Linked DNA regions of Puniceibacterium sp. IMCC21224. The protein of the gene in region 1 interacts with the protein of each later gene in a pairwise test. Links are inferred from orthologs where the notes say so. Each region holds a gene or a part of one and is shown in the gene's direction. Other genes may lie near its edges. The genes, in order: IMCC21224_RS04510 and rplL.

What was found.
Region 2: the proteins of IMCC21224_RS04510 (region 1) and rplL interact in binary tests that used the Escherichia coli proteins (3 or more experiments, as listed by UniProt). The link is inferred for Puniceibacterium sp. IMCC21224 from one-to-one orthologs.

The regions. Positions count from the first base shown.
Region 1 is NZ_LDPY01000001.1:970,764-982,660, reverse strand. The notes cover bases 4,597-7,591. They hold IMCC21224_RS04510 (DNA topoisomerase IV subunit A), read left to right. Parts: upstream 4,597-4,933; coding sequence 4,934-7,249; downstream 7,250-7,591. Other genes in these bases: IMCC21224_RS04505 (DUF898 domain-containing protein), read left to right, coding at 7,230-7,591; IMCC21224_RS04515 (SH3 domain-containing protein), read right to left, coding at 4,597-4,766. Also shown: tuf (elongation factor Tu), read right to left, coding at 61-1,236; IMCC21224_RS04535 (hypothetical protein), read right to left, coding at 1,432-2,136; IMCC21224_RS04530 (cob(I)yrinic acid a,c-diamide adenosyltransferase), read right to left, coding at 2,369-2,941; IMCC21224_RS04525 (twin transmembrane helix small protein), read right to left, coding at 2,946-3,149; IMCC21224_RS04520 (SDR family NAD(P)-dependent oxidoreductase), read right to left, coding at 3,220-4,044; more of IMCC21224_RS04515, read right to left, coding at 4,131-4,596; more of IMCC21224_RS04505, read left to right, coding at 7,592-8,429; IMCC21224_RS04500 (M48 family metallopeptidase), read left to right, coding at 8,426-9,556; IMCC21224_RS04495 (electron transfer flavoprotein subunit beta/FixA family protein), read left to right, coding at 9,790-10,548; IMCC21224_RS04490 (electron transfer flavoprotein subunit alpha/FixB family protein), read left to right, coding at 10,548-11,477; IMCC21224_RS04485 (DUF6473 family protein), read right to left, coding at 11,547-11,897. UniProt on the Escherichia coli protein: Topoisomerase IV is essential for chromosome segregation; it is the principal protein responsible for decatenating newly replicated chromosomes. It relaxes supercoiled DNA.
Region 2 is NZ_LDPY01000001.1:3,203,463-3,215,169, reverse strand. The notes cover bases 8,903-11,707. They hold rplL (50S ribosomal protein L7/L12), read left to right. Parts: upstream 8,903-10,018; coding sequence 10,019-10,396; downstream 10,397-11,707. Other genes in these bases: rpoB (DNA-directed RNA polymerase subunit beta), read left to right, coding at 10,656-11,707; rplJ (50S ribosomal protein L10), read left to right, coding at 9,432-9,947; rplA (50S ribosomal protein L1), read left to right, coding at 8,903-9,174. Also shown: IMCC21224_RS14900 (adenosylcobalamin-dependent ribonucleoside-diphosphate reductase), read right to left, coding at 1-2,340; IMCC21224_RS14895 (DUF1489 family protein), read left to right, coding at 2,466-2,897; yghU (glutathione-dependent disulfide-bond oxidoreductase), read left to right, coding at 3,063-3,926; choV (choline ABC transporter ATP-binding protein), read right to left, coding at 3,991-5,004; choW (choline ABC transporter permease subunit), read right to left, coding at 5,001-5,834; IMCC21224_RS26565 (hypothetical protein), read right to left, coding at 6,065-6,661; preprotein translocase subunit SecE, read left to right, coding at 6,963-7,160; transcription termination/antitermination protein NusG, read left to right, coding at 7,362-7,898; rplK (50S ribosomal protein L11), read left to right, coding at 8,025-8,474; more of rplA, read left to right, coding at 8,476-8,902. UniProt on the Escherichia coli protein: The binding site for several of the GTPase factors involved in protein synthesis (IF-2, EF-Tu, EF-G and RF3). Is thus essential for accurate translation.

The DNA.
Region 1 (11,897 bases):
GGCCGCCCCGAAGGGCGGCCTGAAAATTATGTTTCGAGCATCCGCGCGCTTTTGCGTAGCTTACTCGATGATTTTGGCGACGACGCCTGAACCGACGGTACGGCCACCTTCGCGGATCGCGAAGCGCAGCTTTTCTTCCATCGCGATCGGCGCGATCAGTTCGACGTTGAACTTCAGGTTGTCACCCGGCATCACCATTTCGGTGCCTTCGGGCAGTACAACCGTACCGGTCACGTCCGTCGTGCGGAAGTAGAACTGCGGGCGGTAGTTCGCAAAGAACGGCGTGTGACGGCCACCCTCTTCCTTGGTCAGGATATACGCCTCGGCTTCGAACTTGGTGTGCGGGTTCACCGACTTGGGCTTGCACAGCACCTGGCCACGCTCAACACCTTCACGGTCGATACCGCGCAGCAGCACGCCGACGTTGTCGCCTGCCTCACCGCGATCCAGCAGCTTGCGGAACATTTCCACACCGGTGCAGGTCGTGGTCTTGGTGTCACGAATACCAACGATTTCAATGCTGTCGCCAACGTTGATCACGCCACGCTCAACACGACCGGTCACAACCGTACCACGACCCGAGATCGAGAATACATCCTCGATCGGCATCAGGAACGGCTGGTCGACGGCGCGTGCGGGCTGGGGAATATACTCGTCCACAGCGGCCATCAGTTCGCGGATCTTGTTCTCGCCGATTTCGGGATCACGGCCTTCCATCGCGGCCAGAGCCGAGCCTGCGATGATCGGAATATCGTCGCCCGGGTAGTCGTACATCGACAGCAGTTCGCGGATTTCCATCTCGACCAGCTCAAGCAGCTCTTCGTCGTCGACCTGATCGACCTTGTTCATGAACACAACCATCGACGGGATACCGACCTGACGACCAAGCAGGATATGCTCGCGCGTTTGGGGCATCGGGCCGTCGGCAGCGTTCACAACCAGGATCGCACCGTCCATCTGCGCCGCACCGGTGATCATGTTCTTGACGTAGTCGGCGTGGCCGGGGCAGTCGACGTGGGCGTAGTGGCGGTTCTCGGTCTCGTACTCCACATGCGCGGTCGAGATCGTGATGCCGCGGGCCTTTTCTTCGGGCGCCCCGTCAATCTGGTCATAGGCGCGGAATTCGCCGAAATACTTGGTGATCGCCGCCGTCAGCGTCGTCTTGCCGTGGTCAACGTGACCAATCGTGCCGATGTTGCAGTGCGGCTTGTTACGTTCAAACTTTGCCTTTGCCATTTTGTCCAGGCGCCCTTTGCGTTGGGGGATGCCTACGCACCCGTTTCTCATCGCGGGCGATGTATTGGTTCACACAGGAAAAATCAAGGGATCTGATCCGCTGGATCGCCACGCACAGCACCCAAACCAAGGCGGCGGTTGCGGCTCATCCAAAGGCGCGCCCACAAACTCGAACCGCAGGCGCGCGGCCAGGGTTCAGCGGGTCGCCGGGACCGGACCGGCCACAATGACGTCGAACCCCTCGGGCGTATTTTCCGGCGCGTTAGCGGGCGCCTCGGGCGTAGCTGCCGGCTGCACCCTTGGGTCCAATTCAGTCGTCTCGGCGTCATCTGGCTCTGTATCGACGCGATCAGCTTCGGGCCCGCCAAACCAGCCCTTTTCCTTTTGCATCTTGCGCATCCACGTCTCGATCTTGAGCGCGGCATTGGCCGACAGCAGCTCCATCTGGCGCGCCTTGGACTGGGTCACGCCCGACCCGACCATCGTCTCGGGCGAAATCGCTTCGAGCACGGTGATCTGTTCAGGCTCTTCATTGAGCTTTTTCTGCGTGGCGTCATCGAACACTGTAACCTTGACGATCAACACCGACTTTGGGTTGAACACCAACGGCACACCTGGCAGCGCCAAAACATAGCCCTCGACACTAACGCCGAGGTGGTAAAAACTCTCGCCATCGTAGCGGCGGAACCGTTCCTCAAGCGCAGCATCAACGCCTGCGATCCATTCGTCAGCCGTGGCATCGCGCGACGCGGGCCCCTGAACGATGTTGGGCGCGACGACAATCGCATGCCCCAGTTTGAAGTTGCCCAGCGGCTCTACCGGTTTTTGCAACTCACGCGCGCCATCCGCACAGCCGGCCAGAAAAAGCCCCACCGCAAGACTGATCAATACGTGCCGCATCTGTGCATTCCTTCGCCAAACCCTGCACGGGATACCGCAGCCGCAGGTTTGTTGCAATGCGACGGAGCGGTTGGGGGCTGGCTCAACTTCGGGCCAATGTAGCCATGGAGTGCGGAACGTCCGCAGCGTGAAATCGGGCACGGCGAACCAAGTCGCGATTGCACCAGCCCTGCGGGCCTGCGCCTGCCGACGCTTTCGGGGGCAGGGCCGTCCACTGGCCGCCCTGCCACTGTTAGCGGTTCGCCCCTGGAACCCACAAGACATCCGCGCTGCCGTCATCGTTGGTGATGCGTGCCGCAACAAAAAACCAGTCGCTCAGTCGGTTCAGGTATTTGACGGCGATCGGATTGACCGCTTCGACCGTGGCCAGTTCGACCACCAACCGCTCGGCCCGCCGCGCCACTGTCCGGCATTGGTGCAGATGGGCCGATGCAGCTGACCCGCCCGGAAGAATGAAACTGCGCAATGGCTTAAGCCGCGCGTTCATCGCATCAATCTCGCGCTCAAGCCGGTCGACCTGTGGCGCGACCATGCGCAGCACCGGGTATTCGGCCTCGGCGTCCTTTTCCATCTCGGGGCGGCACAAATCCGCACCCAAATCGAACAGGTCATTTTGCACCAGCGCCAGTTGCGCATCCAACTCGGGCGGGCAATGCAGCCGGGCGATGCCGACCACCGCATTCAACTCGTCCGTGGTGCCATAGGCTGTCACCCGCATCGAATGTTTGGCCACCCGCACGCCATTTCCCAGCGCAGTTTCCCCCGCGTCCCCGGTCCGCGTGTAAATCTTGTTCAGCACCACCATGTGGTCAGCTCCCCCCTCGCAACCAGACAAACAGCAGGATCAGAATCACTGCCACGAACTGCGCCACAATCCGGGCGCGCATCAGCTTGTTGCCATATTTGCGATTGAACTCGCCACCTTTGGCAAAACCGCCGATGCCGGTCATGAGAATAATGACCACAACCAGCATCGCCAGCGCCATCACGATGAAAAGAGGATCGTCCCGCATTGTGCCTTACCCGTTCATTTCGTCTTGTGCTGTCATTTAGCCCCGTCGGGGGCAAAAGCGAATGTGGTATTCAGCCGCGTGCCAAGACCCAGTCCAGCATCCGACCCGGCAACAACCGGCGCAGCACCCCCATCGCATAGGTCGGCGCCGTTACATAATAGCGCACGTGGGGGCGTCGCGCCTCGAGTGCGTGAATAACTTTTACCGTCACTGCTGAGGCCGGCCATTGCGGCCCCTTTGCGCTGCCCTGATAGAGTTGGTCTTTCAGTGAGGTGCGATACTGCGCGACGCGGGCCGAGTTTTCCCAGTCGATCCACTTTTCAAACTGAAAAATCGCGTTCTTGCGGAAATCCGTCTCGATTGGGCCGGGTTCGATCAGGATGACATGTATTCCGGTTTCGACCATTTCCATCCGCAAGACATCTGACAGCCCCTCAAGCGCAAACTTTGTCGCCACATAGGCGCCGCGCCACTTCATTCCGACAAGCCCCAGAACCGACGAGTTGTTGATAATGCGTCCGTGTCCCTGCCGCCGCATCACCGGAATCACCTGATTGGTCAGGTCGTGCCAGCCGATCAGATTGGCTTCGAAAATGGTGCGCAGGGCAGCTGTTGGGACATCTTCAAGCGGGCCGGGAATCGCATAGGCGCCGTTATTGAACAGTGCATCCAATGTGCCGCCCGTCGCCTCAAGCACCTCGGCCAGGCCGGACGCGATGCTGGCGCTGTCCTCGTAATCAATGCGCGGGCTGGCGAAACCCTCGGCCCGCAGTCGATCACAATCCAGTTGCGACCGGCAGGAGGCAAACACCCGCCAGCCGCGCTGCGCCAATGTGCGCGCCGCATCAAGCCCAATGCCCGAAGAACAGCCCGTGATAAGGATGGATTTTTGCATGACGGCCCCCGGCGATTGCTCGAATCGTCATGCCTGTGCTGCGGCTCAGGTGCAACCCGTCCCGCAACGGCGGCGCGACGGGACCGTCAGTTAACCGATGCTGTGACCAGAAAATCCGCCATCCAACCGACGCTGGCACTGTCCACAACCTGAAGCTTGAGCCAGCCATTACCCGGCTCTTCGAGCACCACAACCGCATCCCCCCGGCCCAGCCGCGTGACGACGCCATAGTCGGTGCCAGGTCCGTTGCGCAGATTGACCCGGTTGCCCGCAACCTCGCGCAGATCGCCGGAGGTGTCATAGATGCTCGGCTGTAGGTCTTCGACAACCTGCAGTGTTTCCGCAGCTTCCTCGGTTGCAGGTTCCTGACTTTCCAGCGCCAGAGTCAAAGCTTCGGCGATGGCCGCCTTGTCCTGTTGCTGCGGCAGTGACGCGACCCCGGCATCAGTATCGACCTGCGGCACAGACGTCACGGGCGCAACCGCAGTCAAGGTCACACCCAGATTCGACGATGGGTCTGGCGCCAACGCCGCACGCGCCACTCCGGTCAGCTCTGCGGCACTTGTGTCCGCACGTGCCACCACGTCAGGCGTCTGCGCCGCCTCTGACTGCGCCAGAGGCGAGCTGAGCGTCACCGACCCGGCGCGAAAATCGCCGCCGCCGCTCATTTCGTAAAACGCCCAGGCGAGAAAACCAAAGCTCAGCAGAATAAAGCGCGTCATATTCGCGTACCCCCCGGTCACACTACGACAAAAATCCCCTCGGGCAGCAGACTCGATCCGGGGGTTCGTTCAAATTAACCGATTCCCCAACACGCCACCAAGGGAAAATCCAGAATCTTCCCCGCTGTCGCTTTACGGGTGCGGTGGGGCCGGATATCACCTCATCTATGAGCGATACAGTCGATGACCCCAACATGAACCCACGCGACGTGGCCGAGCCACTGCGCCGCGCCATCGGCGACCGCTATCTGACCTATGCGTTAAGCACGATCATGCACCGTGCGTTGCCTGACGCTCGAGATGGGTTAAAACCGGTGCATCGGCGCATTCTTTACGCCATGCGGCGGCTGCGTCTGAGCGCGACAGGCGGCTTTTTGAAGTCCGCCAAGATCAGCGGCGACACCATGGGCGATTTCCACCCGCATGGCGACGTGGCGATCTATGATGCCATGGCGCGTCTGGCGCAGGATTTCACCATTCGCTACCCGCTGGTCGACGGTCAGGGCAACTTTGGCAACATCGACGGCGATAACCCCGCCGCCTCGCGCTACACAGAAGCGCGGATGACCGTGATGTCCGAGGCGCTGCTTGACGGGTTGGACGAGAATGCCGTCGATTTTCGCCCCAACTACGATGGCCGCCTCGCAGAACCTGTGGTGCTGCCTGCGTCCTACCCTAACCTTTTGGCCAATGGTGCAAGCGGTATTGCCGTTGGCATGGCGACCAACATCCCGCCGCACAACATCGCCGAATTGATCGGGGCCTGCCTGCATCTGATCAAGACCCCGAACGCCGCAGACGACACATTGCTGCAATATGTCCCCGGCCCCGACTTTCCGACCGGCGGTGTGCTGGTCGAACCGCGCGACAGCATCGCGACGGCCTACAGCACCGGGCGCGGATCGTTCCGCCTGCGCTGCCGTTGGGAGGTCGAGGATCTGGGCCGCGGCCAGTGGCAGGTCGTCGTGACCGAAATCCCGTATCAGGTGCAAAAATCCAAGCTGATCGAACGCCTCGCCGAGCTGATCCACATCAAAAAGGTGCCGATCCTCGCCGATGTGCGGGACGAAAGCACCGAAGATGTGCGATTGATTCTGGAACCGCGCTCCAAGAATGTCGAACCCGACATGCTGATGGGCATGCTGTTCCGCAACTCGGATCTTGAGATCCGGTTCTCGCTCAACATGAACGTGCTGATTGATGGGGTCACGCCCAAGGTCTGCTCAATGAAAGAGGTGCTGCGCGCCTTTCTCGACTTCCGCCGCGACGTGCTGGTCCGCCGGTCCAAACACCGGATGGAAAAGATCGACCACCGGCTTGAGGTGCTTGAGGGGCTGATCGTCGCCTTCCTCAACCTTGACCGGGTGATCGACATCATCCGCTACGACGACGAGCCAAAGGCCGCGCTGATGCGCGAGGACTGGGGCACCAAACGCAAGCGCGCCACCGACGAATCCGACTATGTCTCTCCGCCTCCGATATCGGGTGACGAAGGGCTGGGCCTCACGGATGTGCAGGCCGAAGCGATCCTGAACATGCGCCTGCGCAGCTTGCGCCGTCTCGAAGAGATGGAGCTGGTGGCCGAGCGTGACAAGCTGATGGCAGAACGTGCGGGACTCGAGGATCTTCTCGACAGTGATGACCTGCAATGGTCCACCATCGCCGACGAACTGCGCGCCACCCGCAAACGGTTCGGCAAGGATGCCGACGGTGGCAAACGCCGCACCAGCTTTGCCGATGCGACGGATACGCCCGATGTTCCGCTTGAGGCGATGATTGACCGCGAACCGATCACCGTGGTTTGCAGCCAGATGGGCTGGATCCGTGCCATGACTGGCCATATCGACCTGACCCGCGAGCTGAAGTTCAAGGATGGCGATGGACCGCGCTTTGTCTTCCACGCCGAAACCACCGACCGTCTGCTGGCTTTTGGCGCTAATGGGCGGTTCTATACCCTGTCGGCGGCGAATCTGCCCGGCGGGCGCGGCATGGGTGAACCGCTGCGCCTGATCGTCGATCTGCCGAACGAGGCCGAGATTGTCGATCTGTTCATCCATGATCCAGACCGCAAACTGCTGGTCGCCTCATCTGCCGGCGATGGCTTTGTCGTGCCCGAGGCCGACGTTGTCGCCCAGACCCGCAGCGGACGGCAGGTTCTGAACGTGCGCGACGACGTGCGCGCCAAGATCTGCAAACCCGTCACCGGCAACGCCGTGGCCGTGGTCGGCGACAACCGCAAGGTGCTGGTCTTTAGTCTGGAAGAGCTGCCGGAAATGGGCCGGGGCAAGGGCGTGCGGCTGCAAAAGTACAAGGACGGGGGCCTGTCAGATGCAACCACCTTCACCCTGGAGGCGGGCCTCTCGTGGCGCGACCCTGCCGGACGCACCCGAACCGAAAGCAATCTTGCCGAATGGATCGCCAAGCGTGCCACCTCCGGTCGCATGGCACCGCGTGGCTTCCCCCGTGACAACCGATTCAACTGACACGCTGACTACTGACTGGGTCGGGCGTCGCGCTGCGGTGTTCGGGCTGGCGCTGCGCACCGGGTTTCTGACTGTGCTGACGCTGGGATTCTACCGCTTCTGGATGAAGACCCGGCTGCGGCGTTGGTACTGGTCGGCAATCCGCCCCGGCGGGCTGCCATTGGAATATGTCGGCGATCCGGTGGAAAAGCTGTTGGGTTTCTTTGTCGCCGTTGTCATCCTTGCCTTTTATATCGGCATCGTGAATCTGGCGCTGATGTTCATCAGCTTTTCGCTGTTTCAGGGCAATGGCGTTGCCTATCTGCTCAGCTTTGTCGGGGTGATCCCGCTGTGGTTTTACGCGCAGTACCGGTCGCGGCGTTACGTTCTGGCCCGCACCCGGTGGCGCGGGTTGCGGTTCGGTCTCGACTCCGGAGCATGCGGCTATGTTGGCCGGGCGCTGATGCACTGGGCCATCACCATCCTCAGCCTCGGGCTGCTCTGGCCGCGCATGACCTTTGCATTGGAGCGCTACAAGACAGAACGCACATCCTTTGGTACGGCGCGGATGGAACAGGGCGGACGATGGCAGATGCTGTATCCCGCAACGAAACCGCTCTTTCTGGCGCTGCTCTTCGGGGCCGGGGCGGGTGCCGCATTTCTGACCAAAAATGCCGGAATGGGCGGCATTTTGGCGGTCCTTTCCGCACTGATCGCGCTGTACGGGGTGGTGCATTACCGAGTCGAGACCCTGCGACTGCTGACCGGGACCAAGCGCCTTGACGGTGTCGGCCTGACGCTGCGGGCCAATCCCTGGCGAATTCTGATGATCTATGTGCTGGGCTATCTGATGGTACTGCTGGCTGTCGCCCTGCCCGCCCTAATCCTTGCGCCGCTGATGCTGGCTTTGCAGGCAGCCGAAATGCTGGTCGAAATGGATTTGGGCGGAGCATTGGATTTTCTGGAAAATGTACCGCGTGCGCTGATTCTCGGCGTCAGTGCCGCGCTCTATTTCACGATATTTCTGCTATGGTCCGCTCTGGCTCATACGTTTGTCACCTTGCCGGTGATGCGCCACTACGCAAACGGGCTAAGCGTCACCAATCCCGACGCCCTGTCCGCGATCCGCCAGCGCCCAAGAGACGAGGTGCAGCAGGCCGAAGGCTTTGCCGAGGCGCTGGATGTGGGGGCCTCAATATGAGCAGGATGGCTCCTCCCGACACCGTGATCCGCGTCGGCGGCAGCCCCGCCCGGTTCCACTCGCAGGCGCTGTTTCTGGACGGGACGCGCCCCGAACCGCGCGAAGTCACGCTCGCCATAGACGAGGACCGTGCCACGCTGGTCAGTGGGGTCGACATCGACTGGCCTCTGCGCGACATCCGCGAAGTCCCCGATCAGGCTGGTGGTGACCTTTTTGTGCTGCGTTTGCGTGATGATCCGCTGCAACGGCTGATCCTGCCCGACCGAAGCCTTGCGCCGCGCCTTCCCCGGTTGCGGCGTCGCGCTCCGGTCACGCGGCGCGGGCGGTTGCTGGTCTGGGCTGGTGCCGCAATTGCTTCGGTTGCGCTGATTGTCCTGGTGCTGGTGCCGCTGCTGGCGGACCGGCTCGCTGCTTTTGTGCCGCCTGCGGGCGAACGGGCCCTGGGCGAAGTCACCCTCAACCAGATCCGCGATGCACTGGATGAAAGTGGTTTGTCGCCGGTCCCGGTGTGCGACTCTGCCCCCGGCCTTGCCGCGCTGAACAAGATCCGTAGCCGCCTGACCGCCGCGCAGGATCCCGGACAGCCGTTGTCGGTTCATGTTCTGGGCCACGACATGGTCAACGCCTTCGCCCTGCCCGGTGGCTATGTCGTGCTGTTCGACGGGCTGATCCAAAGCGCGGAGTCGCCCGAAGAGGTTGCCGCCGTTCTGGCGCACGAAATTGGCCATGTGGTCAGCCGCGATCCGACCCGGCATGCCCTGCGCTCTGCCGGGTCAATCGGGGTTCTTGGGTTGCTCTTTGGCGATTTTGCCGGCGGCGCGGTCGTTCTGTTCCTGGCAGAACGGCTGATTCAGGCCAGCTATAGCCAGGAGGCCGAGGCAGCGGCCGATCTTTTTGCGCATCAGATGCTGCGTGACGCCGCCCTGCCGCCCGACGCACTGGCGCAGATGTTCGAGCGGTTTCGAGCAATGGGAGGCGGGACAAGCGGCCTGATCGCGCATTTTCTGAGCCACCCTGATCTGGGTGATCGTATTGCCGCTGCCCGCAGGGCGACACCCGAGGGGTTCGAAGCGGCGACCCTGCTGAGTCCGCAACATTGGCAGACGTTGCGCGCTATTTGCGACTGATCCGCCCGTTGCGACTGCGGATTTGCGTATTTAGGAAGAGAAGAAGGGGTTTTCCCAGAGCACGTTTCGGCGGCGAGGCAGGCACCGGGCACCGGATGCGACGAAACGCGGCGTAGGTTGGCGCTAACAAGACGCTTTTGCGCTGTTTCCCTCTGGCTCAAAGCGTTATCACGCCATTCATAATCCCCACCGTCGCGCAAGTTTGCGCGCCAAGCAAATGGAGACCACTGCAGATGAAGGTTCTTGTGCCTGTCAAACGCGTGATCGACTACAACGTGAAAGTTCGCGTCAAAGCGGACGGTTCCGGCGTCGATCTGGCCAACGTCAAGATGTCGATGAACCCGTTCGACGAGATCGCCGTCGAAGAGGCCATCCGCCTGCGCGAAGCCGGTAAGGCCACCGAGGTCATCGCCGTGTCCATTGGCGTCAAGCAGGCGCAGGAAACGCTGCGCACCGCGCTGGCCATGGGTGCTGACCGCGCCATTCTGGTGGTCGCGGCCGATGACGTGCATACCGATATTGAACCGCTGGCCGTGGCCAAGGTTCTGGCCGCCATCGTCAAGGAAGAAGAGCCGGGCCTTGTCCTGTGCGGCAAGCAGGCGATTGATAACGATCTGGGCGCCACCGGTCAGATGCTGTCGGCCCTGCTGGGCTGGTCGCAGGCGATGTATGCCAATGACATCGACGTCGACGGCGATCATGCCGTGGTCACGCGCGAAGTCGACGGCGGGTTGCAGACCCTCAAGGTCAAGATGCCCACGATCATTTCAACTGACCTGCGCCTGAACGAACCGCGGTATGCGTCGCTGCCCAACATCATGAAGGCAAAGAAGAAACCTTTGGATGAAAAGACCCCTGGCGATTACGGCGTCGATGTCACGCCCCGCCTGACCGTTGTCACAACCGGCGAGCCGTCGGAACGTGCCGCCGGAATCAAGGTTGGCTCGGTGGACGAGCTTGTGGCGAAACTCAAGGAAGCGGGGGCTGTCTGATGGCTGTACTTCTGATTGCCGAAATCAACGACGGCGCGCTGGCGATGGATGCCACCGCCAAGGCTGTGACCGCGTCGCAGTCGTTGGGGGATGTGACCGTGCTGTGCTGCGGTGCCGCTGCGGCGGATGCTGCGAAAGAGGCCGCGACCATTGACGGCGTTGCCAAGGTACTGGTGGCCGAGGATGCGCTGTATGGACACCGCCTGGCGGAGCCTGTGGCGGCGCTGATCACTTCGCTTGCCGCAGATTACAGTCACATTGTTGCGCCCGCCACCACCGATGCTAAGAACATCCTGCCCCGCGTCGCGGCCCTGCTGGATGTGATGGTGCTGACGGATGTCACGTCAGTAGTGGATGCGGATACCTTTGTGCGTCCGATTTATGCAGGCAACGCCATGCAGACCGTGCGCTCTGGCGATGCGAAAAAGGTCATCACCTTCCGGACATCAACCTTTGAGGCTGCCGCGGCTGGCGGTTCGGCCCCGATTGAGGATATCGCCGCTGGCGACAACCCCGATCTTTCGGAGTGGGTCGAAGACAAGGTCGCAGCCTCGGACCGTCCTGAACTGACCTCGGCGGGCATTGTGGTATCGGGCGGTCGCGGTGTCGGCTCCGAGGCCGATTTTGCGCTGATCGAAAAGCTGGCCGACAAACTGGGCGCGGCGGTTGGTGCGTCACGCGCGGCGGTCGATTCGGGTTACGCCCCGAACGACTGGCAGGTTGGCCAGACCGGCAAAGTGGTGGCGCCGGACCTATACATCGCGGTTGGTATCTCGGGCGCGATCCAACACCTTGCCGGGATGAAGGATTCCAAGATCATCGTCGCGATCAACAAGGACGAAGAGGCGCCGATTTTCCAGGTCGCCGATTTCGGCCTGGTTGCAGATCTGTTCACCGCGCTGCCAGAACTCACTGAAAAGCTTGGCTAAGATCGCACATCCTGCGACATTCGTCTGGCCCGCCCCCTTGAACCGGGGGCGGGTATTTTTATTGTCAGGTCAGGCCTGTTTCTGCATCAGCGGGTCGAGCGATTTCAGCAGCGCATCCGCCGCCTCGATATGCGCCTGCGGACCCATCAATTCCTGCGCGGCGCACGCCTCGAACTCGTTAAAAATCATGCCATCGGTCCCCATGGCGCGTGCGATATCGCTGGGCGTGACCTCGATGATCCCGGCGCAGCGCGGGCGCAGGCTTTCGATCATCTGGCGGTCGATGAACAATGGTTCACCCTCAATCGCGGTCAGCGGCGTCTCACTCGGTGACGATTGCGCGAACCAGAGCAGATAGACCGGCTGCCGCAACACCGAAAGAATGTGTTTCATCCGGGACACCCAGGCCATCCGCAACTC
Region 2 (11,707 bases), 2.2 Mb from region 1 along the record:
GCCTTCGAGGAAACCGGTGAAAATCAGGTGTTCTTCGATCACGCCGCCGATGGCGGCGAGGATAGAGGGGATGTATTTACCTTTGACCCAGGCGCCGCCGCGTGGGTCAAACACGGCCTTCAGTTCCTCGACCACAAAGGTCACGTCGCCGCCGCGTCGGAACACCGCCGAGATCATGCGGGTCAGGGCCACGGTCCAGGCGAAATGCTCCATGTTCTTGGAGTTGATGAACACCTCGAACGGGCGACGGCGGCCGCCGACAATGATGTCGTTGATGGTCAGATAGATCGCGTGTTCGCTGTCGGGCCATTTGAGCTTGTAGGTGTTGCCCTCAAGCTGCTGGGGGCGGTCTAGCGGTTCTGTCATGTAGACCACATCACCATGAGGCTGCTGTGGTTCGGAATCGGAGGTGGTGACGACTTCGGGTGCATTCGTTTGAGGCATCAGTTCAGTCACTGGTATGCCCAGAACCTTTGCGATTTTATCAGCGTTTTCTAACGACGGGGATTTCCCATCCCTCAGCATTTGCTGTAGAAAATTCTGGCCAAGCCCCGCCTCAGTGGAAATTGTTCTCAAGCTCATGTTCTTTGTTCTGGAAAGTGCTTTTATGTGAGAAGCAAAGTCTCCGCGTCCTTGAACCTTCTCCTCCGACACCGACAGAACTGACCCGGTCACATCATTCGGCCGGTAAGTCGTGCAGCCCTTACATCCCGAATCCCAAGCCTCTAGATAAACCTCTTTGAAATCTTCAAAGGAAATATCCTCGGGGCAGTTGATCGTTTTGGAAATTGACGAATCCACCCATTTCTGCGCCGCCGCCTGCATCCGCACGTGGTCCAGGGGCGCAAGCGTCTGGGCGTTCACGAAATAGTCGGGCAAGGGCGCGTCGCCGAACCGGTCGCGCCACATCTGCACTGCGTAGTCGACGACCTCTTCTTCGGTTCTTGTGCCATCCTTTTGCAGTACCTTGCGGGTGTAGGCATAGGCAAACACCGGCTCGATCCCCGAAGACACGTTGCCGGCAAACAGTGAGATCGTCCCGGTGGGCGCAATCGACGTGAGCAGGGCGTTGCGAATACCATGTTCGCGGATGGCCGCGCGCACTCCGTCATCCATGCCGCGCATGGTTCCGCTTGAGAGATAGGCGTCGGCGTCAAACAGTGGAAACGCGCCTTTCTCCTTTGCCAAATCCACCGACGCCAGATATGCGGCGCGGGCGATCGCATGCAGCCATTGCTCGGTTTGACGCGCCGCCTCTTCAGAGCCATAGCGCAGACCGACCATGAGCAGGGCGTCGGCCAGCCCAGTGACCCCTAAACCGATTCGACGTTTGTTGCGGGCCTCTTCGGCCTGCTGCGGCAGCGGAAACTTCGACGCATCGACGACATTGTCCATCATCCGCACGGCGGTGGCGACCAGCTCGCTTAGCGCGGCCTCGTCCAGTCCGGCGGCATCGCCAAACGGGTCCGTAACCAGACGGGCCATGTTGATCGACCCCAAAAGACAGGCGCCGTAGGGGGGCAGGGGCTGTTCGCCGCAGGGGTTGGTGGCGGCGATGGTTTCGACATAGCTCAGATTGTTGGCCTGATTGATCCGGTCGATAAAGATTACGCCGGGTTCGGCGTAGTCATAGGTTGCCTTCATAATCCGGTTCCATAGGTCGCGGGCCTGAACGGTTTGGTAGACGGTGCCGCCGAACACAAGATCCCAGGGGCCGTTCGCCTTAACCGCATCCATGAAGGGATCGGTGATCAGCACCGACAGGTTAAACATGCGCAAGCGGGCCGAGTCCGCCTTGGCAGCGATAAAGCCTTCGATATCGGGGTGATCGCAACGCATGGTCGCCATCATCGCGCCGCGGCGGCTGCCGGCGGACATGATGGTGCGGCACATCGCGTCCCACACATCCATAAAGCTGAGCGGGCCCGAGGCATCCGCCGCCACGCCCTTGACCCCTGCACCCTTGGGTCGGATCGTGCTGAAATCATAGCCAATGCCGCCGCCCTGCTGCATGGTCAGCGCCGCCTCGCGCAGCATTTCGAAAATGCCCCCCATACTGTCGGGGACCGTGCCCATGACAAAGCAGTTGAACAGCGTCACGGCCCGCCCGGTGCCGGCACCGGCGATGATTCGCCCGGCGGGGAGGTATTTGAAATCCTCCAGCGCGGCGTAAAATTTCTCTTCCCAGACCGCGGGCGCGTCCTCGACCTCGGCCAGAGACCGAGCAATACGCCGCCAGGTGCCTTCGATTGTGGCGTCTATCGGTGTACCGTTGGTTTCTTTCAGACGGTACTTCATGTCCCAGATCTGTTCGGCGATGGGGGCTGCAAAGCGGGTCATGTGGCGATTCCCTTGGATTCGGCGTGCAATAGGATTATCTGCGAGATAGCATACCAGCGCTTGGAGAACAGGGTGAACTACATACCATATGTTCTGCCGCTGGGGAAGGTTTGGGGGATATCACTGTGGATAAAATCACGCACATCCTGAAGCTCAGCGTCGGCACCGAGTCGGTTGAGGATCTCGCCGCTTGGCAGGCATCGGGCCGAGCGCAGACAGCGGACGGTTTGCCGCGCCATGTCACCCGAATGAGGCCGCGCCGCGAGGCCGACGTGCTGAACGGCGGTTCGATCTACTGGGTGATCAAGGGGCTGGTGCAATGTCGCCAGCGTATCCTGCGGCTGGATGAGCATGACAGCGCCGACGGCATACGGCGCTGTGCCATCGTCCTGGACCCGGAATTGATCCGCACCACCCCCGCCACGCGGCGCCCGTTTCAGGGCTGGCGCTATCTCGCCCCTGGCGACGCGCCTGTGGACCTGTCCGGCGCCCGGGCGCATGAGGACGCGCTGCCGCCTGAACTTGCTGGGGCGCTGGCCGAGATTGGCGTGCTCTGAACGCCGCAGCAACAGCGAATGGGGCGAAGTTCTTGCCCACCGGACAGAGCTTGTGCCGTGATACAGGTATCGAATCCGAGGTCGCGTCTGGCATTTTCTGCTCGCCTGCATATCTTGTGTCGGGACATCTCTCTTTCGATGCAGAAATCAAAGGACGCCTCTGCCATGACCGATACCTATACCCCGCCCAAAGTCTGGACTTGGGACGCCGCGAGCGGTGGCCAGTTTGCCAGCATCAATCGTCCTATTTCCGGTCCGACCCAGGATCGGGAACTGCCAGTGGGCGAACACCCGTTCCAGCTCTACTCACTGGCGACGCCCAATGGGGTCAAGGTCACCGTGATGTTCGAAGAGCTTCTGGCCGCAGGACACAGAGATGCCGAATACGATGCATGGTTGATCAAGATCGGCGATGGGGATCAGTTCGGCAGCGGCTTTGTCAGCGTGAATCCGAATTCCAAGATTCCAGCGTTGATGGATCACAGTGGCGATACCCCGGTGCGGATTTTTGAATCCGGTGCTATTCTGCTGCATCTTGCGGAAAAGTTCGGCGCCTTTCTGGGGGCCCCTTCGGCGCGGCCCGAAATGCTAAGCTGGCTGTTCTGGCAGATGGGGTCCGCGCCCTATCTGGGGGGCGGTTTCGGCCATTTCTACGCCTACGCCCCGGAAAAGTGGGAATATCCGATCAACCGCTTCGCGATGGAGACCAAGCGTCAGCTAGATGTTCTGGATAAGCGGCTGGCCGAAACGCCCTATCTTGCGGGCCCCGACTATACCATCGCCGATATGGCAATCTGGTCGTGGTATGGGCAGCTTGTTCTGGGGCGGCTTTACTCTGCGGCCGAATTCCTTGACGTGGAAAGCTATGCGAATGTGTTGCGGTGGGCGACCGAGATCGACGCCCGTCCCGCCGTACAGCGTGGGCGTATGGTGAATCGCGCTTTTGGTGAGCCGGAAACCCAGCTGCGCGAGCGCCATGACGCTTCGGATTTTGACACCAAAACGCAGGACAAGATCGCGGCTGAATAGTCCGCAACACTCGAAGTATACCCCAAGAATTTTCGTACGAAAATTCTTGGGGTCAGCCGCTAGCCTATGCGCTCAACCGGGCAACGATAGAGTCGGCACTGACACTGCCAATCACCGTGCCTAGTTGTTCAACAGCCAGCCAAGGTCGCCCCGCAAGCTGGGCCATGACATCCCGCACCGGCATCTCGGCATTCACCGTAGGTAGACCCGCAGGTTTTGCAGGCAGCATCACGTCGCGTGCGGTCAGTACTCCGAGCGGATTCATGTTTGCGACAAAATCGGCAACGTAGTCTGAGGCTGGAGCTGAAAAAATCTCGCGTGGGGTGCCGCATTGCACGATGCGTCCACCCTGCATGATTGCGATCCGGCCACCCAGTTTAAAGGCTTCGTCGAGATCGTGGCTGACGAAGATGATCGTGCGTTTCAAATCGCGTTGCAGGTCTAGCAATTCATCCTGAAGGCGCGATCGGATCAGCGGGTCGAGCGCTGAGAATGGTTCGTCCATCAGTAGGATCGGCGCCTGAGTGGCAAAGGCCCGCGCCAGGCCCACGCGCTGTTGCATGCCGCCGGACAGTTCCGCCACTTTGGCGTTCGCCCGTTCGGATAGTCCCACGAGGCTAAGTTGTTCTGAAACCTTCTGCGCCCGTTCCGCTGTGGGGACGCCGGCCAGCTCAAGGCCAAACCCGACATTTTCGGCAACCGTGCGCCAGGGCAGCAGACCAAACTGCTGGAACACCATGGCCACACGGCTCTGGCGGATGCGGCGCAGGGCGTTGGCGTTGCATTTGGTAACGTCGACCATCATGCCGCCGTCATTCACCCTCACCGCACCGCGTGCCACCGGGTTCAGCCCGTTGACGGCCCGCAGCAGCGTCGATTTACCCGATCCTGAGAGCCCCATTAGAACCAGGATCTCACCTTCCTCCACATCAAGCGAACAATTGTGCACGCCCAGGATCTGGTCGGTCGCCTGCTGCACTTCGGACCGGCTTTGTCCTCGGTCCATCAGTGGCAGCGCCGCCTCGGGTTTCGGGCCAAAGACGATCGAGACTTTGTCGAATGAAACTGCCTTGTTCATTTGTCACCCACCCGCAGCATCCGATCCAGCATGATGGCAACCACCACAATGACAAAACCGCTTTCGAATCCGAGGCCAGTGTCGACGCGGTTCAGCGCCCGCACCACCGGGACGCCCAGCCCGTCGGCACCTACAAGTGCTGCGATCACCACCATCGACAGCGACAGCATGATTGTTTGGTTCAACCCCGCCATGATTTGCGGCAGGGCATAAGGCAATTCGATTTTCCAAAGGGTTTGGCTGGGTTTCGCGCCAAAGGACTCGGCTGCTTCCAGCAGCTCTGTAGGGGTGCTGGAAATCCCGAGATGGGTCAGCCGGATCGGCGCAGGCACCACAAAGATCACCGTGGCGATCAGCCCTGGCACCATACCGATGCCAAAGAACACGATCGCCGGGATGAGGTATACAAAGGTTGGCAGCGTCTGCATCAGGTCCAGCACTGGACGCATCGCGGCATATAATCTGGGCCGATGCGCCACAGCGATACCAATGGGAACACCCACGCCCATGCAGACAACACAGGCTGACAAGACGAGGGTCAGGCTTTCGGTTGTTTCTTCCCAATAGCCCTGATTGACGATGAAGAGGAACCCGAGGCCCACGAAAAGCGGAATTTTCCAGCCTCGCTGCAAGGCCCATGTTCCAGCCACAAAGGCGGCGATCACCAACAGCGTCGGCGGCGTCTGCAGCACCCAGAGCACTGCGTCGATCATCGCCTCAAGGCCCAGTGCCAAACCATCAAAAAACCAGCCACCATTCTGTTGTAGCCAGCCAAAGACGGCCTCGGCCACATCCCCCACCGGGATTTTGTAGTCGGTCAGCCAGTTCATTTCAGCAATGCCCCCTTGGGTTTTCGCGCAGCATGGCGTGTCGCGCGCGGGATGCAAGAGGTCTGGGCGCTTCATCGACGGTGATAGGAAGCGTTCCGCAACGGAATTTTCCCATTCGTGCGCTGGGGGCGGGGAAAGACGGTAAAAGTCCTTGCGGCACAGAGAAAGGGGGACCATCCAAAGATGGTCCCCCTTTGTTGTTTAGGCATTCACTTAGGCCGATAATTGAATCAGCTTTTCGCAATCGTCTCCAGCTGGGAGCGGACTTCGTTGGTACCCGTACCGCTGTTCACCGCCGCCAGGGCCGATTTCAACTGGGCTTCGGACAGCGCGCTCACATCCAGATCGGGCATGAAGTGCTTGAGGGCAGCAACCTGACCGGCGGTGGCTGAATTGCCTTCGCCGATGGCCTCGTCCGTGCCGATGATAATCGCAGAGACAGTGCCGCCCATATCGGCATTTGCCTCACCGCTGTTGATCACTGCCAGAGCGGGCTGTGCCTGAGCGCGCGACACCATGGTCAGATCAACGCCGGGGGTATACGGCTGAAGTATCGCGATTTCTTCGGCACTTAGCATCGAGGAAGATGAGTGCGAAGCCTTGAATTCAGCTCCCTCTACAACGCTGCGCAGTGTGGCGATGTCTTCGCTGGTCATGTCGCTGCTGTTGATGATGTTCATGGCGCTCGCAACCTGAGTATCGGTGAGCGTCGACGCGTCAACATCGGGCAGGTATCTTTCGATCTGGACGATCTCGCCTTCGGTCGCGGCCATAGCGCCACCGGCCATGCTGAGGGTAAGGGCGGTTGCAATCATAAAGCGTTTCATAATGGTACTCCTTTATCGTTTTCGCCCGGCGCTCTCATCGTCATGCGCCGTGGTATGAAAGGACAACCAGCAAATACGAATTTCGTTCCCGTCGAATTCCGAGTTCACAAACGGTTGATAATATTAGGGAAAGACAAATCAAACAAAAGGAATCGCATGAACGCATTTAGTTGGCGTCCGGTTCCATGTCGCGACGCAGTGTTGCTATCACGATCCCGCTACAGGCGGGCGGGTGTGTGCGCACTTGAAACCGGAACCGCAACCCCGTATGTCAGCGGCCAACCTAACAGAGAAGATATCCATGGCCCGCACAAACCCGCTCCAGTTCGTTCAGCAAGTCCGGTCGGAAGTGGCCAAGGTCGTCTGGCCGTCGCGTCGCGAGGTGTTGCTGACCACTGTCATGGTATTTGTCATGGCGTCGCTTACGGCGGTATTTTTTGCGCTGGTTGACATCGTGATCCGCAGTGGCGTGCAGGAGATGCTGACGTTTTTCGGCTGAGACGTGCCCAAACGTTGGGAAAAGCTGCCCGGCACACTTGAACTCGGGCGGCGCGACGGGTAGTCAACGGCAACTTTCCGCATACGGGCGTGCAATGATTCGTTTTGCACGCCGATTTTCGTTTCGGAGAACGACCCCACAGGTCGGAAGTCTAAAAAGACGCGGGGTATGGCCCGGCGCAGGAATAAGGGTTGAGGCCAGATGGCGAAGCGGTGGTATTCGGTGAGCGTGCTCTCGAATTTCGAGAAGAAGATCGCCGAACAGATCCGGACGGCGGTTGCCGAACAGGAGCTTGAGGATCAGATCGAAGAGGTTCTGGTGCCGACCGAAGAGGTGATCGAGATCCGCCGCGGCAAGAAGGTCACGACCGAGCGCCGGTTCATGCCGGGCTATGTATTGGTCAAGATGGAAATGTCCGACCGGGGCTACCACCTGATCAACTCGATCAACCGCGTAACCGGGTTTTTGGGTCCGCAGGGGCGTCCGATGCCGATGCGCGACGCCGAGGTCAGCGCGATCCTGCACAATGTGCAGGAAGGCGAGGATAGCCCGCGTACGCTAATACATTTTGAGATCGGTGAGCGGGTCAAGGTCAACGATGGTCCGTTCGAAGATTTCGACGGCATGGTTGAGGGTGTGGACGAAGACACCCAGCGCCTGCGGGTCGCGGTGTCGATCTTTGGTCGGGAAACTCCGGTCGAGCTGGAATTCACTCAGGTCACCAAGCAGGGGGCCTGAGGGTAGGGCGCCTTTGGGCGCCGCAAGCGTGGGAGGTGTTGGCATCGCGATGTCCGAACCGCACCACGGCAACGACAAGGCCCGATTGACGCGTCAGGGGGCCGTTGGACATAAAGGAGTAGCCAGATGGCAAAGAAGCTTGCTGGCAAGATGAAACTGCAGATCAAGGCCGGGCAGGCCAACCCGAGCCCGCCCGTGGGTCCGGCGCTGGGTCAGCGCGGCATCAATATCATGGAGTTCTGCAAGGCGTTCAACGCCAAGACGCAGGAAATGGAGCCTGGCGCGCCGTGCCCGACTGTGATCACGTATTATCAGGACAAGTCCTTTACGATGGAAATCAAGACGCCGCCCGCGTCTTATTACCTCAAGAAGGCAGCCGGCATGAAACCAGTGGGCAAACGCAATCGTCCTAAGGGTTCGCCTCTTCCGGGCCGTGAGACTGTCGCATCGGTGACTGTCTCGCAGGTACGTGAAATTGCCGAAGCAAAGATGAAGGACCTGAGCGCGAACGACGTTGAGGCCGCCATGCAGATCATTCTGGGCTCCGCAAAGTCCATGGGCATCGAGGTTAAGTAAGATGGCTAAACTTGGAAAACGCACCCGCGCGGCCCGTGAGGCCTTTGCCGGCAAAGAGGATATCACGATTGCCGAGGCCGTCGCCCTGATCAAGGGCAATGCCAATGCAAAGTTCGATGAAACCGTCGAGATCGCCATGAACCTTGGTGTTGACCCGCGTCACGCTGACCAGATGGTTCGCGGTGTCGTTGGTCTGCCAAATGGCACGGGCAAGACGGTTCGCGTCGCTGTCTTTGCACGTGGCGCCAAGGCCGAGGAAGCCACGGCGGCTGGTGCTGATATCGTTGGTGCCGAAGACCTGATGGAAGCCATTCAGGGCGGCAAGATCGACTTTGATCGTTGCATCGCGACGCCTGACATGATGCCGATCGTCGGTCGTCTGGGCAAAGTTCTGGGCCCGCGTAACCTGATGCCGAACCCCAAAGTCGGTACTGTGACCATGGACGTCAAGGAGGCCATCACGGCAGCCAAGGGCGGTCAGGTTCAGTTCAAGGCTGAAAAGGCCGGTGTTGTGCATGCAGGCGTTGGCAAGGTTTCGTTCGACGAGGCCAAGCTGGTGGAAAACATCCGCGCCTTCGTTTCGGCCGTGACCAAGGCAAAGCCGGCCGGTGCCAAGGGGACGTACCTCAAGCGCATCGCGCTGAGCTCGACCATGGGCCCGGGTATCACTGTAGACGTGGCCGAAGCAAACGTCGAATAACAGATTGGCTCCGGGGCGCGAGCCTCGGGGCGAATGCGGGGCCAGAATATCGGCCTCGTTCTGTCCGAGACGGAGGGTTCCGGGGATATATCCGGAATAATTCCTTCCTGAGATGGGAAACGAGACAAGATTTCCGACAGGTCTTTGACCTTCGGGCGATCACGGCCTCGGGACCCTGACTACGGACCCGTAACGGGTGCGGTCTGACCGCACCCTGACATGAGCCGGGGGGAGACCCCCAAATTTGGAGTAAAACTGTGGATAGAGCCCAGAAAGAGAAATTGGTCGAGGAACTCGGCCAGATCTTCGAAAGCTCTGGCGTCGTGGTGGTAGCACATTACGAAGGTCTCACGGTTGCAGAGATGCAGGATCTCCGGGGGCGCGCACGCGCTGCCGAAGCATCCGTACGCGTCGCCAAGAACAGGCTCGCCAAGATCGCCCTTGAGGGAAAGCCCTGCGCAAGCATTGCTGACTTCCTGACGGGCATGACCGTTCTGACCTATTCCGAGGACCCCGTGGCAGCAGCCAAGGTGGCCGAGGACTTCGCCAAAGATAACAAGAAGTTTGAAATTCTTGGCGGCGCAATGGGTGAGAATGCTCTGGACCGGGCCGGTGTGGAATCCGTGTCGAAGATGCCGTCGCGCGAGGAGCTTATTGCTTCGATCGTTGGCTGCATCGGCGCACCCGCATCGAACATTGCCGGGGCCATTGGCGCACCTGCTTCGAATATCGCATCCATCTTGTCCACAATCGAGGACAAGGCGGCTGCGTAAGCAACCTATGGGATCATCGTGGGGTTGTAATCCCGACGTTGGAACACATTTAGATACGGAAAGAAGTCACAATGGCTGATCTGAAAGCACTTGCTGAGCAAATCGTGAACCTCACGCTGCTGGAAGCACAAGAACTGAAAACTATCCTGAAAGACGAGTACGGCATCGAGCCCGCCGCTGGCGGCGCAGTGATGATGGCAGGCCCGGCAGATGCCGGCGGTGCCGCTGCTGAAGAGCAGACCGAATTCGACGTCATCCTGAAATCGGCCGGCGCCTCCAAGATCAACGTGATCAAGGAAGTCCGCGCAATCACCGGTCTGGGCCTCAAAGAAGCCAAAGACCTGGTTGAAGCGGGCGGCAAAGCCGTCAAAGAGCAGGTTTCGAAAGCCGAAGCCGACGAGATCAAGGGCAAGCTGGAAGCAGCTGGCGCCGAAGTCGAGCTCAAGTAATCGGTTCCGGGTGCGCCCGGAATACTGAAAAAACAGGCTGGATCCGGAGATTGCCGGGTCCAGCCGAGCCTGTCTCAGAGAGGCCCTTATCAGCCATATCGGCGCAAAGGGCTTTTCTAAGGCGAGGTTCAAGGATCGGGAGGCGTCCGGTGGGACGGGCGCCATGAATGGATCGAAACTCTGCCGTCTCTGATGGGTGTGCCGCTGTGGCCCGACAGCGCCGCGCGTCCGTTGAGAAACTGAAAAGGTGACACCTGACATGGCGCAAAGCTTTCTTGGCCAGAAACGTCTTCGCAAGTATTTCGGCAAAATCCGCGAAGTTCTGGAAATGCCGAATCTGATCGAAGTTCAGAAATCGTCCTATGATCTTTTCCTGAAATCCGGCGACCAGCCGCAGCCGCTTGACGGCGAAGGCATCAAAGGCGTGTTCCAGTCGGTCTTTCCGATCAAAGATTTCAACGAAACATCGATCCTGGAATTTGTCAGCTACGAGCTGGAAAAGCCGAAATATGATGTTGAGGAATGTCAGCAGCGCGACATGACCTATGCTGCACCGCTGAAAGTGACGCTGCGTCTTATCGTGTTTGATATCGACGAAGATACCGGCGCGAAATCGGTCAAGGACATCAAAGAACAGGACGTCTACATGGGCGATATGCCCCTGATGACACCCAACGGCACCTTTGTTGTCAACGGCACCGAGCGGGTTATCGTCAGCCAGATGCACCGTTCCCCCGGTGTGTTCTTTGACCATGACAAGGGCAAGACGCATTCCTCGGGCAAGCTGCTGTTCGCCTGCCGCATCATTCCCTATCGCGGCTCCTGGCTCGACTTTGAATTCGATGCCAAGGATAATGTTTATGCCCGGATCGACCGCCGCCGCAAACTGCCGGTGACCACTCTGCTCTATGCCCTTGGTATGGATCAGGAGGCGATCATGGACGCCTATTTCAACACAGTCACCTTCACAGCGGCGCAGGGCCAGCGCGGCTGGATCACCAAATTCTTCCCCGAGCGTGTGCGCGGAACCCGGCCCACCTTTGATCTGGTTGATGCCGAGTCCGGTGAGATTCTGGCCGAAGCTGGCAAGAAGATCACGCCGCGTGCCGTCAAGCAGATGATTGACGACGACAAGGTCAAGGATTTGCTCGTACCGTTCGAAAATGTCGTGGGCCGCTTTGTGTCCAAGGACATCATCAACGAAGATACCGGCGCGATTTATGTCGAAGCCGGGGACGAGCTGACTTGGACCGTCGACAAGGATGGTGCGGTCACTGGCGGGACACTCAAGGATCTTGTGGATGCCGGTGT